Linked DNA regions of Thiocystis violascens DSM 198. The protein of the gene in region 1 binds, or shares a complex with, the protein of each later gene. Links are inferred from orthologs where the notes say so. Each region holds a gene or a part of one and is shown on either strand. Other genes may lie near its edges. The genes, in order: moaE and moaD.

The links.
Region 2: the proteins of moaE (region 1) and moaD are in contact, whole or in part, in a crystal structure (PDB 1FMA), measured with the Escherichia coli proteins. The link is inferred for Thiocystis violascens DSM 198 from one-to-one orthologs.

Annotation. Positions count from the first base shown.
Region 1 is NC_018012.1:3,191,090-3,198,360, forward strand. Bases 114-3,093 are described here. They hold moaE (molybdopterin synthase catalytic subunit MoaE), read left to right. Parts: upstream 114-1,368; coding sequence 1,369-1,818; downstream 1,819-3,093. Other genes in these bases: THIVI_RS14090 (DUF2288 domain-containing protein), read left to right, coding at 114-321; THIVI_RS14095 (YaiI/YqxD family protein), read left to right, coding at 234-710; THIVI_RS14100 (NnrU family protein), read left to right, coding at 742-1,314; gyrB (DNA topoisomerase (ATP-hydrolyzing) subunit B), read right to left, coding at 1,945-3,093. In the rest of the region: more of THIVI_RS14090, read left to right, coding at 1-113; more of gyrB, read right to left, coding at 3,094-4,350; THIVI_RS14115 (transposase), read left to right, coding at 5,218-5,514; THIVI_RS14120 (NADH-quinone oxidoreductase subunit B family protein), read right to left, coding at 6,088-6,606; THIVI_RS14125 (hydrogenase large subunit), read right to left, coding at 6,606-7,271. UniProt on the Escherichia coli protein: Converts molybdopterin precursor Z to molybdopterin. This requires the incorporation of two sulfur atoms into precursor Z to generate a dithiolene group. The sulfur is provided by MoaD.
Region 2 is NC_018012.1:2,838,834-2,845,475, reverse strand. The notes cover bases 2,552-5,358. They hold moaD (molybdopterin converting factor subunit 1), read left to right. Parts: upstream 2,552-3,731; coding sequence 3,732-3,986; downstream 3,987-5,358. Other genes in these bases: THIVI_RS12520 (ABC transporter permease), read left to right, coding at 5,068-5,358; THIVI_RS12525 (ABC transporter ATP-binding protein), read left to right, coding at 4,184-5,065; THIVI_RS12535 (molybdopterin molybdotransferase MoeA), read left to right, coding at 2,552-3,704. In the rest of the region: THIVI_RS12550 (FKBP-type peptidyl-prolyl cis-trans isomerase), read left to right, coding at 1-412; bifunctional UDP-N-acetylglucosamine diphosphorylase/glucosamine-1-phosphate N-acetyltransferase GlmU, read left to right, coding at 483-1,850; moaB (molybdenum cofactor biosynthesis protein B), read left to right, coding at 1,911-2,441; more of THIVI_RS12535, read left to right, coding at 2,448-2,551; more of THIVI_RS12520, read left to right, coding at 5,359-6,090; THIVI_RS12515 (hypothetical protein), read right to left, coding at 6,105-6,398; THIVI_RS12510 (septal ring lytic transglycosylase RlpA family protein), read right to left, coding at 6,476-6,642. UniProt on the Escherichia coli protein: Involved in sulfur transfer in the conversion of molybdopterin precursor Z to molybdopterin.

The DNA.
Region 1 (7,271 bases):
CGGGATCTGCAACGCTTTTTCGCGCAAGGCAAGGTGATCTGGGTCCGGGACGGTCTCGACCTCATCGAGACCGCCCTCTTGATCGCGCGCGATGACGCTCCGACCATTGACGCCGAGATGGCGCACGGGGGCATCGTGCCGGTTCCGGATCGACAGGCCCGAGACTGGTTCGAGACCAACGCCAGCCTCTGGGCGGTGGTCGTTAAACCCTGGGTACTGGTCCAGGAGGTCGCATGCACATCTGGGTCGACGCCGACGCTTGCCCAAGGGTCATCAAGGACATTCTGTTTCGCGCCGCCGAACGGGTTGGCGTCCGGGTGACACTGGTCGCCAATCAGCCCATGAACCTGCCGCCATCGCGACTCATCCGTGCCATCCAGGTCGCACAGGGATTCGATGTCGCCGACAATGAAATCGTCAAACGCCTAGAACCGGGCGACCTGGTGATTACCGCCGACATCCCGCTGGCCGCTGAGGTCATCGCCAGGGAGGCCCACGCCTTGAATCCCCGTGGCGAGATCTATACCAAGGACAATATCCGCGAACGCCTGAACCTGCGCGACTTCATGGACACCTTACGCGCGACTGGCGTGGACACCGGCGGTCCCGCGACGCTGGGCGCGCGCGACCGGCAGGCATTCGCGAATGCCTTGGATGGCTTTCTTGCGAGGCAGGGGTGTCCTCCGGCGGCAGAATCCTTGAAGCGCTAAACGGCATCACATCAATCAGAGGAGTTGACGCATGGCAGTACTGATTCTAGGTCTGATTCTGTTTCTGGGGACTCACTCGGTCTCCATCGTCAAGCCGGGGTTGCGGACAACTGTCGTCGAACGCTTTGGCGTCATCCCCTGGCAGGCTGTTTACAGCGTGCTCTCTCTGGCGGGATTCATTCTGATCGTCTGGGGTTATGGGGAGGCGCGCCAGTCGGCCATCGTCCTCTATGATCCGCCGGGCTGGATGAGACACCTCAATCTGCTGCTGATGTTGCCGATCTTTCCGTTGCTGTTCGCGGCCTATCTGCCGGGGCGCATCCAGACCGCCACCAAACATCCCATGTTGCTTGCGGTCAAGATCTGGGCTTTTGGTCACTTGTTGGCCAATGGCACTCTCGCGGATCTGCTCCTGTTCGGTGCCTTCCTGGCCTGGGCCGTAGCGGATCGAATCTCGCTCAAGCGCCGGGTGGGGCCGCCGGTTCCGGGTGCACCGCCGAGTCAGACCAACGACGCCATCGCCATCGTCGGCGGTCTGGGAGTCTATCTGCTCTTCCTGTTTTGGCTGCACCGCGTTTTGATGGGGGTCGCGCCCATTGGTTGACGCAGTTCGAGCAGAGTCGGAGAAATCGGTAAGACGCGCCCCTGGAGTCTGCTGATGCCGCGCGTCCAGATCCAGACCGAACCCTTCGATATCGCCGCCGAACAGGAGTCGTTGTGGCACGGCAATCCGCGCGTGGGCGCGCTCGTCACCTTCGTTGGGCTGATGCGCGATCTCCACGAGGGGGTGGCGGTGTCCCGCATGACCCTGGAACATTACCCCGGTATGACCGAGAAGGCGCTTGCCGAGATCGCCGAGGAGGCTAACGCGCGTTGGAAGCTGGAGGGCGTGACCATTGTTCACCGGCTCGGGAAGTTGGAGCCGCAGGATCCGATCGTCTTCGTCGGTGTTGCCAGCCATCATCGTGGCGATGCCTTCCGCGCCTGCGAATTTCTGATCGATTATTTGAAGACCCGAGCGCCCTTCTGGAAAAAAGAGCAGACCGAGCAGGGCGAACGCTGGGTCGAGTCAAAAGTATCGGATGACGTCGCCGCCCGGCGTTGGTGACATCCAACCGCAGCGGCACCGCCATGGGGATTCAGACGACGCCGAGTCGACGTGGGATCTTCGACATCAGTAAATGCCAAGGACCGATGTCATCCAAACACGGAGAGTTGTCCGCAGTAGAATGCGTTAAATGTCTAAGTTTTCGGCATTTAGAGCATTTTTTTCGATAAATAGTCGTCGCGGTTCAACTTGATCACCCATCAATGTAGTGAAAATCAAATCTGCAGCGACCGCGTCCTCAATGGTCACTTTCAAAAGACGGCGCGTTTCCGGATTCATTGTGGTGTCCCAAAGCTGTTCGGGATTCATTTCACCGAGTCCTTTGTATCGTTGGGTGCTATACCCTTTTTGAGCTTCCGTGAGCAACCAACGTATCCCATCTCCCAAATCTGTTATAACCTTCAGCCGCTCGCCACGTTTAACATAGGCATCGGACTGCAGAAAACCTGTTAGCTTTTGGCCGTACTCAAGCATTTTTGCATAATCAATTGAGCGAAAAAACTCTAACGGAACAATACGGCTTTCATGGATGCCGTGAATAAATCGAACTACCTCGATATATTCGGGTATTTTCGACGATTGTTCGCTGACTCGAACATTATAGTGAAATGTAGGTATTTCATTGTGATTAAGTATGGCCTCTAATTGAATACACCAACTCTTTAATCGCTCAAGATCGGAAATAATCAGGTCATCAATCCGGGGGGCTTTAATCACTGCTTCCAGAAATTCAGTGCCATACCGTTTCTCCAGTCGCTTAACGATATTCACGATCACACTGTAATCCAAAGCCAGTGACTCCAGCGCAGTGCTCGCCAATGGCAGTGCGTCTTTCGTGACGAATAAATTCGCATCATCCAGCGCCGCCTGGAGCATGGCGTAATTAAGAGCCGACTCATCGAGCAGATATTCTTCTTGTTTTCCTTTTTTGATTTTAAACAAGGGGGGCTGCGCGATATAAATATGTCCTCTCTCTACCAATTCTGGCATTTGCCTATAAAAGAAAGTCAGGAGCAAGGTACGAATATGAGCGCCATCTACATCCGCATCGGTCATGATGATAATGCGATGGTACCTTAAGTTGTCAGGGTTATATTCTTCTCGTCCGATGCCACATCCAAGCGCCGTAATCAGCGTTCCAACTTCTGCGGATGAGAGCATTTTATCGAAGCGAGCCTTTTCCACATTCAGTATCTTGCCTTTCAATGGCAATATTGCTTGAAAAGCTCGATCCCTTCCTTGTTTTGCAGAACCTCCAGCAGAGTCTCCTTCGACTAGATAGATCTCCGATCTAGCGGGATCTTTTTCCTGACAGTCAGCTAATTTTCCTGGTAATCCTGCAATGTCGAGAACGCCCTTACGGCGAGTCATTTCTCGTGCTTTTCGAGCAGCTTCACGAGCTCGTGCAGCATCAAGCATCTTATTTGCGATGATTTTTGCTTCAAACGGCTGCTCTTCGAGGAACATACCTAGCTGCTCGGCAACAAGTGACTCGACAACAGCTTTTACTTCCGATGACACCAGTTTGTCTTTCGTTTGAGATGAAAACTTTGGGTCCGGAACCTTTACAGACAGAACCGCAACAAGGCCTTCTCTAGCATCATCGCCTACGGGCCTGATCTTTTGATTACGATCCAAACCTTCACGCTCAATATATGAATTAAGCGTTCTTGTCAGTGCCGCACGTAATCCGGCCAAATGTGTACCGCCATCTTTTTGTGGAATCGTGTTTGTATAGCAATAAATTGTTTCGAGATAGCTGCTGTTCCATTGGATAGCCAATTCAACTCCAATCGATTGTCTCTCTGCACTAAAATAGATGACTGTTGGATGAATTGGATCTTTGTTTTTATTCAAATGTTCTACGAATGCACGAATTCCACCTTGATATTCAAAAACATCCTTTCTTTCAGTAGATTCTTCGGTTAACGCTATCTTAACGCCTGAGTTAAGAAATGATAGTTCTCGAAGACGCTTGGCTAATATATCGTAGTGAAAATCCAAATTTGTAAAAATGTTAGGTGACGGATAAAAGCGAATTTCGGTACCCGTGCGCTTTGTCTGATCAATAGCCTTAAGTGGATACTGAGGCACGCCAAAGCGATATTCCTGCTCATAGATCTGCCCTCCCTTGCAAATGCGCAGATTTAATTTTTCTGAGAGTGCGTTCACGACCGAGACGCCTACGCCATGCAAACCGCCGGAGACTTTATAGGAGTTGTCGTCAAATTTGCCTCCTGCGTGCAATACGGTCATGATGACTTCTGCAGCTGATTTATTTTCTTCTGCATGCATATCGACTGGTATTCCCCTCCCATCATCAACTACTGTAACTGAACAGTCGGCATGAATTGTCACATTGATATTCTTGCAGTAGCCAGCTAGAGCCTCGTCGATTGAGTTATCTACGACTTCAAATACCATATGGTGTAGTCCTGTACCATCATCCGTATCCCCGATATACATGCCTGGGCGTTTGCGCACCGCGTCGAGTCCACGAAGTACCTTTATGTTTGTCGAGTCGTATGTCATTTAAATAGTTAGATATTTGATGGTAAACATACCGATATTATACGTGAATCATGGACGCAGCACCTCACGCCCTAAATTATCTGGATAATTTATGCCATCATCGGCTTGCGGATATAGGTCCAGCGTGCGATGCTCCTGACATGGATAAGGTCATGCAGTTTATTGATTATATAGCGATTTAATGTGATATCTAGATACCTAAACCAAGCCCTGCTCGGGATGCGTATTTTCGGTGGTGCTCTGCCACCCGTGCCAAGCCTCCTATCGACCAAGCCGCTCCCTGCCACAACTTACTCGTTTCGTTTATGCTCAAGCTCGATCTCGCGAAGTGGAACCAGACCCCCAGACGATCTCTGGTATGAGGCGATGACGGCCCCGCACATGCCAGCACCCGTGAGCGGTTTCTGCGTCGTACGAACTGATCCAACACGGGTGGGAATCTCGGTGATTGCGTTGCGTGTAGGGCGTCACCCGCCAATTTTGAACCGTTTGTGCCTCCAATATAATGACGAGGGTTCCCAGGCGTTGCTGTTCGAGCACACAGGAGGGGTTCCTCGTTTTTTGACGCGGTGATGGAGTCCGCACTCGATACGTTGATCCGCACCGGCGTGGCGGCGGTCGCGCTCTACCCACGCAGCGTGACCCCCAGACGGGGCGCCTGGTTCCGAGCGTGGAACTCGCCCAGCACACCGTCGCGCCGCGCTGGACCTTGAAGTTTCACCGCCGCGTCAGGCGCTCAAACGCCTGGGCTTCTCCTGGAAGAAGGCCAAGGCCTTGCTCAATCGCGCCACGACGCCCGCCCGCGAAGCCTTCGTCGCGCAACTGCAGGCCCTGCTGCAGCGCACCTTGGACCCCGAGCCTCCCTGATTGATCTCTCTCGGCGAAGCGCACATCCAGCAGGAAGCCGATCTGGGCGACGGCTGGGCGCCGATCAGGGAGCGCTTGTGGGTCGACTCCCATACCCCGGGGCTTTCCGCAAAAGTGAGTTTCTATGGGCTCTATTGCTACAACGCGGGGCAGGTGGCGATCTGGGATTTCCCGTGTGCCAACACCGAGCACACGCTGACCGTCTTACGCCGTCTGCGTCAGCGGGAACCGACCCGCGAGATCATCCTGTTCTGGGATGGCGCACCGTATCACCGTGCTGGCGCGGCGATCGACTAAGGAGATGAGACTACCCGTTTGTTAAAAAATTACCCCGTTGAAGCCGGCGTTGCGATATCAATGCATCCAACGCATGCGCATGGACTACCCGAGCCATCTCGCCGAGAACCTCCTGATCGGCTCCGGTGTCGTCGAGGCCGCCTGCAAGATCCTGGGCAAGCAACGCCTCTGTGGCGCGGGCATGCGCTGAAAACGCCAGGGTGCCAAGATCGTCTTGAGCCAGCGGACGCTCGTGCAATCCACGGGGCGCTAGGCGCAATTCTGGGACAAGATCGATCAGTGCGGTACCCAGCCGCGTTAAGTGACATTAATTGAAGGCAGCACCCGGGCGGACTCCCGCGACCCGCGTAGGCGCCCACCAGTGCGCTCAGGTCCGATGATCTCGAGTCGAGGCGACACCTTCGCCAGCCCCCGCATTACTGGAAAATAACCAATTGAAATAAATTAGCTTTCTTGTAGACAAGCGGTTTTTTTAAATGCACTGGTTAAGCACCGGTGCATCGGTCATCCCTGCCGGGCACGCAATGCCCCGAGCACGGTTTATTTGGATACCAATTGCCCAGTGCAGATCGGTCATCCCTGCCGGGCACGCAATGCCCCGAGCAACCCCTTGAGCAAATCCAGTGGCGCGGCCGGACAGCCGGGGATTTTCACATCCACCGGAATGACATTCTCCACCGCGCCGCAGCTCGCATAGGAAATACCGAACTCGCCCCCGTCGCAGGCGCAATCGCCGGCGGCGATCACGAACTTGGGCGAGGACGTGGCACGCCAAGTGCGGCGTAGCGCGGTTTCCATGTGGCGCGAGACCGGCCCCGTGACCAGCAGTGCATCGGCGTGACGCGGCGAGGCGACGAAGTGGACACCGAAGCGCTCGACATCGTGATAGGGATTGTTCAGTGCGTGGATCTCTAGCTCGCAGCCATTGCAGGAACCGGCATCCACCTGACGGATGGCGAAACTGCGTCCGAAACGTGCGTCGATCAGCCGGTGCAGTTCGATGCCGATGCGCGCCAGTTCAGCCTCTTCGTGGTCGGGTGGCGGCTCGGTAACCACGCCGGTGGTGAACGATTGTCTGAGAATCCGAAACATTACAAATCCTGCCCAGCGTAAGACCCATTGACCGATTTGTTGCAGACCGGGAAGTCGGGGACGATGTTGCCGAGGATGAGACGCTCCAGCGCGGGCCAGGTAAACCAGCTCGGGTCACGGGGGAAATAGCGCGCGATGCGTCCTTCGGCGTCGAAGCGCACGAAGCAGAGGATCTCGCCGCGCCAGCCATCGATCAGGCCCAGACCGACCGCGTCCGGTTGGACAGCCGGCAGAGGCGCGACGATCTCGCCTTCCGGCAGGGCATCGAGCAGGCGGTCGAGCATCCAGAGACTGCTCCGCACCTCCGCCATACGTACCCGTACCCGCGCGGCCACGTCGCCCTCGGTCTCTGCGGATTCTTCTACGCGCACACTATCGTAGGGCGGATAGGGATTGTCGCGGCGGACATCGAACCGCAGCCCGCTGGCCTTGCCGACATAGCCGGTGCAGCCGAGCGCGCGGGCATCCGTCTGGGAAAGGATGCCGGTGGCGATCAGGCGGTCGTCCAGCGAGGGGTGATCGTCGATCACATCGAACAGCGGCTCGATGGTGCGATGCAGTGCGGCGTGATCCTGACGCAACACCAGAAAGGCGTCCGCGGACAGGTCATGGACGACCCCGCCGGGGATGAGCGCGTCCATCATGAAGCGATGCCCGAACAGCGC
Region 2 (6,642 bases), 350 kb from region 1 along the record:
GACGGATCTTCCCGTCACCTACATTCAGGGTGGGCAGACCGAACTGATCGGCGGGATGGATGCCGCGATCCGCGGAAAATCCGTGGGCGACGAGGTCGAGTTGCGGCTCGGTCCCGATCAGGGCTTTGGCCCGCATGATCCAAGCCTGACCTTTACCGACGACCTGGAGAATGTCCCGCCGGAATTCCGCTTCGTCGGCGCCGAGGTCCAGATGCAGAGCGACACCGGCGAGGTCAAGACCTTCCTGGTCACCCGTATCGAGAACGGCAGGCTCACGGTCGATGGCAACCACCCGCTAGCTGGCAAGTCGCTCGTGGTCCATGTCCGCATTCATGAGGTGCGCGACCCCACGCACGCGGAGCTGAGCGCCGAGTTGGGCGTCTGCAACCTGCCGGGCGGAAGTCTTCACTAATTCGGAAATTCTTCAGGAATTTCTGAATATCTAGAAATCGTTTCGAGATCAAATCCGGGACTTGCAACGTATGAAACTAGGTGTCGTGATACTGGCCGCGGGTCTCGGTAAACGGATGCGTTCCAGTCTGCCGAAGGTTCTTCATCCGCTCGCCGGCAAACCATTGTTGGCGCATGTGCTCGACGCCGCAAACCAGCTCGGTGCCGCACGGCGGGTCGTCGTCTTCGGTCACGGCGGCGAACAGGTCCAGGCGGCCCTGAGCGGGCACGACTGCCTCTGGGTCGAACAGGCCCGGCAGCAGGGCACCGGCCATGCGGTGCTCCAGGCGATGCCGGCGATGAGCGGGATGGATCGGGTGCTGGTGCTGTATGGCGACGTGCCCCTGATTACCCCCGAAACCCTCCGCCGCCTGCTCGCGGCGAGCGCGGATACCCGTCTGGGGCTGCTGACGGCCGAACTGCCCGATCCCACCGGCTATGGCCGCATCCTCCGCGATGCGCGGGGCCGCGTGACCCGCATCGTCGAGGAGAAAGACGCCACGCCGGCGGAGCGGGGCATTCGCGAGATCAACACCGGATTTCTGGTCGCCGATCGCGCCGGTCTGGACGACTGGCTGACCCGGATCGGCAACAACAACGTGCAGGGCGAATATTATCTGACCGATATCACCGCGCTGGCGGCCCAGGATGACGTCCAGATCGCGAGCGCCCAGCCGGGCACGCTCGCGGAAGTGATTGGCGTGAACGATCGGGTCCAGCTTGCCGAATTGGAACGTAGCTACCAGCGCGCGGCGACGGAGCGGCTGATGCGCGCGGGCGTGACCCTGGCCGATCCGGCGCGTTTCGATCTGCGCGGAATCCTGCACGCAGAGACCGATGTCAGCCTGGACATCAATGTCATCGTCGAGGGTGAGGTTTGGCTCGCCGCCGGGGTTCGCGTCGGCCCCAACTGTCTGCTGAAAGACTGCATGATCGGCTCCGGGACTGAAATTTTCGCCAATTGCGTCATCGAGGGCGCCGAGGTTGGCGCGAACGCCCGTATCGGACCCTTCGCGCGACTGCGTCCAGAGGCCAAGCTTGCCGCGAACACCCATGTCGGAAATTTCGTCGAGATCAAGAAGGCGACTCTGGGGCAGGGCAGCAAGGTCAATCACCTGACCTATCTTGGCGACGCCGAGGTCGGTGCGGGCGTCAATATCGGCGCCGGCACCATCACCTGTAACTATGATGGCGTCAACAAATCCCTGACCCGGATCGGCGATGGCGCCTTCATCGGTTCCAATACGGCCTTGGTCGCACCCGTGACCGTTGGCGAGCGGGCGACGATTGGCGCGGGATCCGTCATTACTCGCGATACGCCGGCCGACCAGCTCACGCTGGCTCGTGGGCGTCAGACCAGCATTCCCGCCTGGCAACGGCCCCGGAAAAAAACTGACTGAACTGCTCCGGATGTCTGGATATCAGATGTGAAGGCTATAGCATCAGTGAAGAGGTGAATGATGACCGGGCATTTTGCGGAGCAGCCATTCCTGCCGCTCAACATCGCGCTTCTGACCGTCTCGGACAGTCGGAGCGAGGACCAGGACACCTCCGGCAAACTGCTGAAGGAGCGGGCCGAAACCGCCGGTCACCGGGTTGTGGCGAAGGAGATCGTCCGCGACGATGTCTATCAACTGCGCGCGGTGGTTTCGCGCTGGATCGCCGATCCCGAGGTGAACGTCATCCTGAGCACCGGCGGAACCGGCGTCACCGGGCGCGACAGTACGCCCGAGGCCGTCACGCCCCTGCTCGACAAGGTGGTCGAGGGCTTCGGCGAACTTTTTCGTCAGATCTCGTTCGCCGAGATTGGCGCCTCGACCCTCCAGTCGCGCGCCTTCGCCGGATTGGCCAACGGCACCTTCGTCTTCTGTCTGCCGGGCTCGACCGGCGCCTGCCGAACGGCTTGGGATGGGATCCTGCTGCCCCAACTGGATATCCGCACACGGCCCTGTAATTTCGCCCAACTCATCCCGCGTTTGCGCGAACGCTGAAGCTCTATGACGACCCACAACGACTGCCCGGCTCCGGCCACGGAAAAACGCCCCACGCTGACCAAGCAGGAGGCTATCGACTTCCTGCTGTCGCGGGTCGAGCCGATTGCGGACAGCGAATCCATCCCGACCGACACGGCGCTCGGGCGCGTGCTGGCGGCGCCGGTGACAAGCGCCATCGCTGTCCCCGGCTGGGACAACAGCGCCATGGACGGATACGCCATCCGTCACGTGGACCTGGCCGCGCAGGACGGCTGGCTGCGGGTCAGTCAACGGATTCCAGCCGGGTCGACCGGCGTCGATCTGGAGCCAGGCACCGCCGCGCGCATCTTCACCGGCGCGCCCGCCCCGGACGGCGCCGATACGGTGGTGGTGCAGGAAATCTGCGAGCGCGACGGCGACCGGGTGCGTATCCCGCTGGACTGCAAGGCTGGCGCGAACATCCGCCGCGCCGGCGAGGACATCCGCGCCGGGGCCGAGGTGATCGCCGCCGGGACGCGGCTCGCGCCCCAGCATCTTGGGCTGGCCGCCTCGGTTGGCGTCGCGCGTTTGCCGGTCTATCGGCGTTTGCGGGTCGCGGTCCTGGCCAGCGGTGACGAATTGGCGATGCCGGGCGAGCCGCTGGGTCCGGGCCAGATCTACAACTCCAATCGCTTTCTGCTCATCGGCCTGCTGCAAGGCTTGGGCTGCGAGGTCGTGGATCTCGGGATCGTCGCGGACACCCTGGACGCGACCACCGACGCACTGACGCGCGGGGCGCGCGAGTCGGACCTGATCCTCGCCAGCGGCGGGGTGTCGGTCGGCGAGGAGGATCATCTCAAGTCTGCGGTCGAGAAGATCGGTACGCTGGATCTCTGGAATATCTCGATTCGCCCCGGCAAGCCGGTCGCGTTCGGCTGGGTCCAGGGCACGCCGGTTCTGGGCGCGCCCGGCAATCCCGTGTCGCTCTTCGTCACCTTCTGTCTGTTTGCCCGCCCGGTGGTGCTGCGGCGTCAGGGGACGGCGGGGGATCTCGCGCCGCGCGTCCTCAAAATCCGCGCCGGGTTCGATTGGCCGAAACCGGACAAACGGAGCGAATTTCATCGCGCGCGACTTCAGACCGGCGACGATGGTGAGCCCGAACTAGCGGTCTTTCCGACCCGCTCCTCGGCGGTTCTGTCCTCGGTCGCCTGGGCGGACGGTCTGATCGAGATTCCGCCGGGGCGGGCGATCCGGCGGGGCGAGTTGGTTGATTTCATGCCGTTTGCCGATTTGTTGCACTGATCTGTCCATTGAGCGAGCCCCGACGCGATGATCAAGATTCTCTACTTTGCCCGACTGCGCGAACGGCTCGGCTGTCATGAGGAACGACTGGAGTTGCCAGCGGGAGTCGGCACTGTGGCGGATCTGCTGGCGCATCTGCGTGCGCGCGGCGGACTCTGGACGGAGGCGCTTGGCGAGGGCGAGCGACTGATGAGCGCGGTCAATCAGGCGATTGCACAGCCTCGAACGCCCCTTCTCGAAGGCGACGAGGTTGCATTTTTCCCGCCGGTGACCGGTGGCTAAGGAGCCGTCCATCAACAACTTTCCCCGGTCTCGGCGTCGCCCGCAAGCGGGCTCCTGCGCGCCCCGTCGGAGCCCGCTTGCGGGCGACTTGGCCGTCGGTTTAAGCGATTCGGGAAATTTTTGCTGGACGGTTTCTAAGTTTGCTTCCTCCAGTCATTGTGAAATCCGGACGCTGGCATCGTCCCAGGGGGAGCCTCGTGACAACGCTCATCGAAGCGCATGATCTGATCCGGCTCTATCCCGGCGTGCGCGCCGTGGATGGCATCAGCTTCAGGGTCGAATCCGGGCAGTGTTTCGGTCTGCTGGGACCGAACGGGGCGGGGAAGACGACGACCCTGGAGATGCTGGAGGGCATCCAGCCGCCGACCTCGGGATGCGTGCTGTTCAAGGGGCATCCGCTGGATCGAGAATATCGTCAGTCCATCGGCATCCAGTTCCAGGTCACGGCCTTGCAGGATTTCCAGACCGTGAGCGAGTCGCTGGCCATGTTCGCCAGTCTCTATCGGCGCACGGCGGAGCGCGAGGAGCTGATCCGGCTGTGCAATCTGGACGAGATTCTGGATCGCGACACGCGCAAGCTCTCGGGCGGTCAGCGGCAGCGTCTGCTGCTGGCGGTCGCGCTGGTCAACGATCCCGAACTGGTGTTTCTGGACGAGCCGACGACCGGACTCGACCCCCAGGCGCGGCGCAATTTTTGGGGCCTGATCGAACGGGTCCGCCGACGCGGAACGACCGTGGTGATGACCACGCACTACATGGAAGAGGCCGAGCGGCTGTGCGACCGGATCGTGATCGTCGACCGGGGGCGTCTGATTGCCGAGGGCAATCCGCGCGCGCTGATCGACGCACATTTTCCCGCGCGCCTGATCCGTCTGCCGGATGCGGCTTGGCCGGCGGGGGTTCCGCTCCCGTCCGGCGCCGTGGCGCGCGACGGCGAGATCGAAATCCAGACCGATGAGGTGCCGCCCATGCTGGCCGAACTCGAACGTCTCGGTGCCGATCTGGCCGGTCTGCGGGTGGCGATTCCGAATCTGGAAGACCTCTTTCTGAAACTGACCGGGCATGCCTTAAGGACTTGATGATGTGGCGCCGAATCCTTGCCATCCTGGTCGCGCGCAATCGCGAGTTCTATCGCGACCGCGCGGGACTGAGCTGGAACATCCTGATGCCGATCATGATGGTGCTGGCCTTCGCCTTCATTTTTCGAGCCGAGCCGGAGGATCTGCTCAAGGTTGGCGTCGTCACGCCGGACGGTCAATTGACCAGCGTGTCCTCGCCCTTTCTCGACCTTGAATACATCGACTTCATCCCGCTCACCGATCCGGATGCGGCCATCGTGAAAGTCGAACGGCATCAGTTGGATCTGCTGCTCGATCCGCGCGGCTCGCCCGTTTACTGGCTGAACGCCGAGTCGCCCAAAGGGTATCTGGCCGAGCGTCTCCTGCTGGGCGCCTATCCCTCGCGAGCCGATCCGGCGCCGCAACGCCTGACCGTGAGCGGCGAGGCGCTACGCTATGTGGATTGGGTGCTGCCCGGCGTGCTCGCGATGAACATCATGTTCTCCAGCTTCTGGGGCGTCGGCTGGGTGATCGTGCGCTATCGCAAAAATGGCGTGCTGCGCCGGCTCAAGGCAACACCGCTCAGCCCCTGGGAGTTTCTGACCGCGCAGGTGGTCTCGCGGTTGATCGTGGTGCTGTCGGCGAGTCTGGTGGTCTATCTGGGCGCCGCGCTGCTGCTGGATTTTCCGATGCGCGGCTCCTATCTGGCGCTGGCGCTCGTCTATCTGGCCGGCGCTCTCTGCCTCATCAGCATGGGTCTGATCGTGGCGGCGCGTCTGCGCACCGAGGAGGTGGCCGATGGGATACTCAATCTGGTGTCCTGGCCCATGCTGCTGCTGTCGGGGGTCTGGTTCTCGCTGGAGGGCGCGAGCGCGGCGGCGCAGGCGTTTTCGCGTTTGCTGCCGCTGACGCATCTGGTGGAAGGCGCCCGGCGGGTGATGATCGATGGGGCTGGTGTCATTGATGTCTTGCCTCAGATCATCTTGCTGGGCGGGCTGGCCGTGCTCTTCCTGAGCCTGGCCGCCTGGCTGTTTCGATGGGAATGAACAAGCGAGAGAGTTCAGAGCCTCTCCTCGTCTCGATCGCGCTTGCGATAGGTCTGGCGCATCCGCCAGATGATGGCGCCAACGATCGCGAGCAGGCATCCCGAGCCGAACATCAGTGGATTTGACGCCTGTAACATGGCAAGCCCGCCGAAAAGCAGCAAGGCATAGGGGAGGGCTTCGTAGAGTGTTTTCGGAATCCAGAACATTGGGTTGATCGACCCTGTCACGGTGTTGGCTGAACGGAAAATGCCAATGGGGTCCATTCCTGGCAGACCATAAAAAAAACCCGCTTGGAACATCGCTTCCAAGCGGGTTTTTCGCGGTCGATTATAAAACTGGTCAGACGGATATTTCCATATCCAAAGCAGGGCTATCCTGCTGTCGATCAGGAATCATGACGCGGGGGCAGGCTCAGGACTTCGAGTTTGACGCTGGTCACTCCCCTTTTGATCATCCCCAATTCGCTGGCGGCCTCGCGCGAGAGGTCGACGATACGGCCCTTGACGAAGGGGCCGCGGTCATTGACCCTGACCACGATGCTGTTGCCCGTCA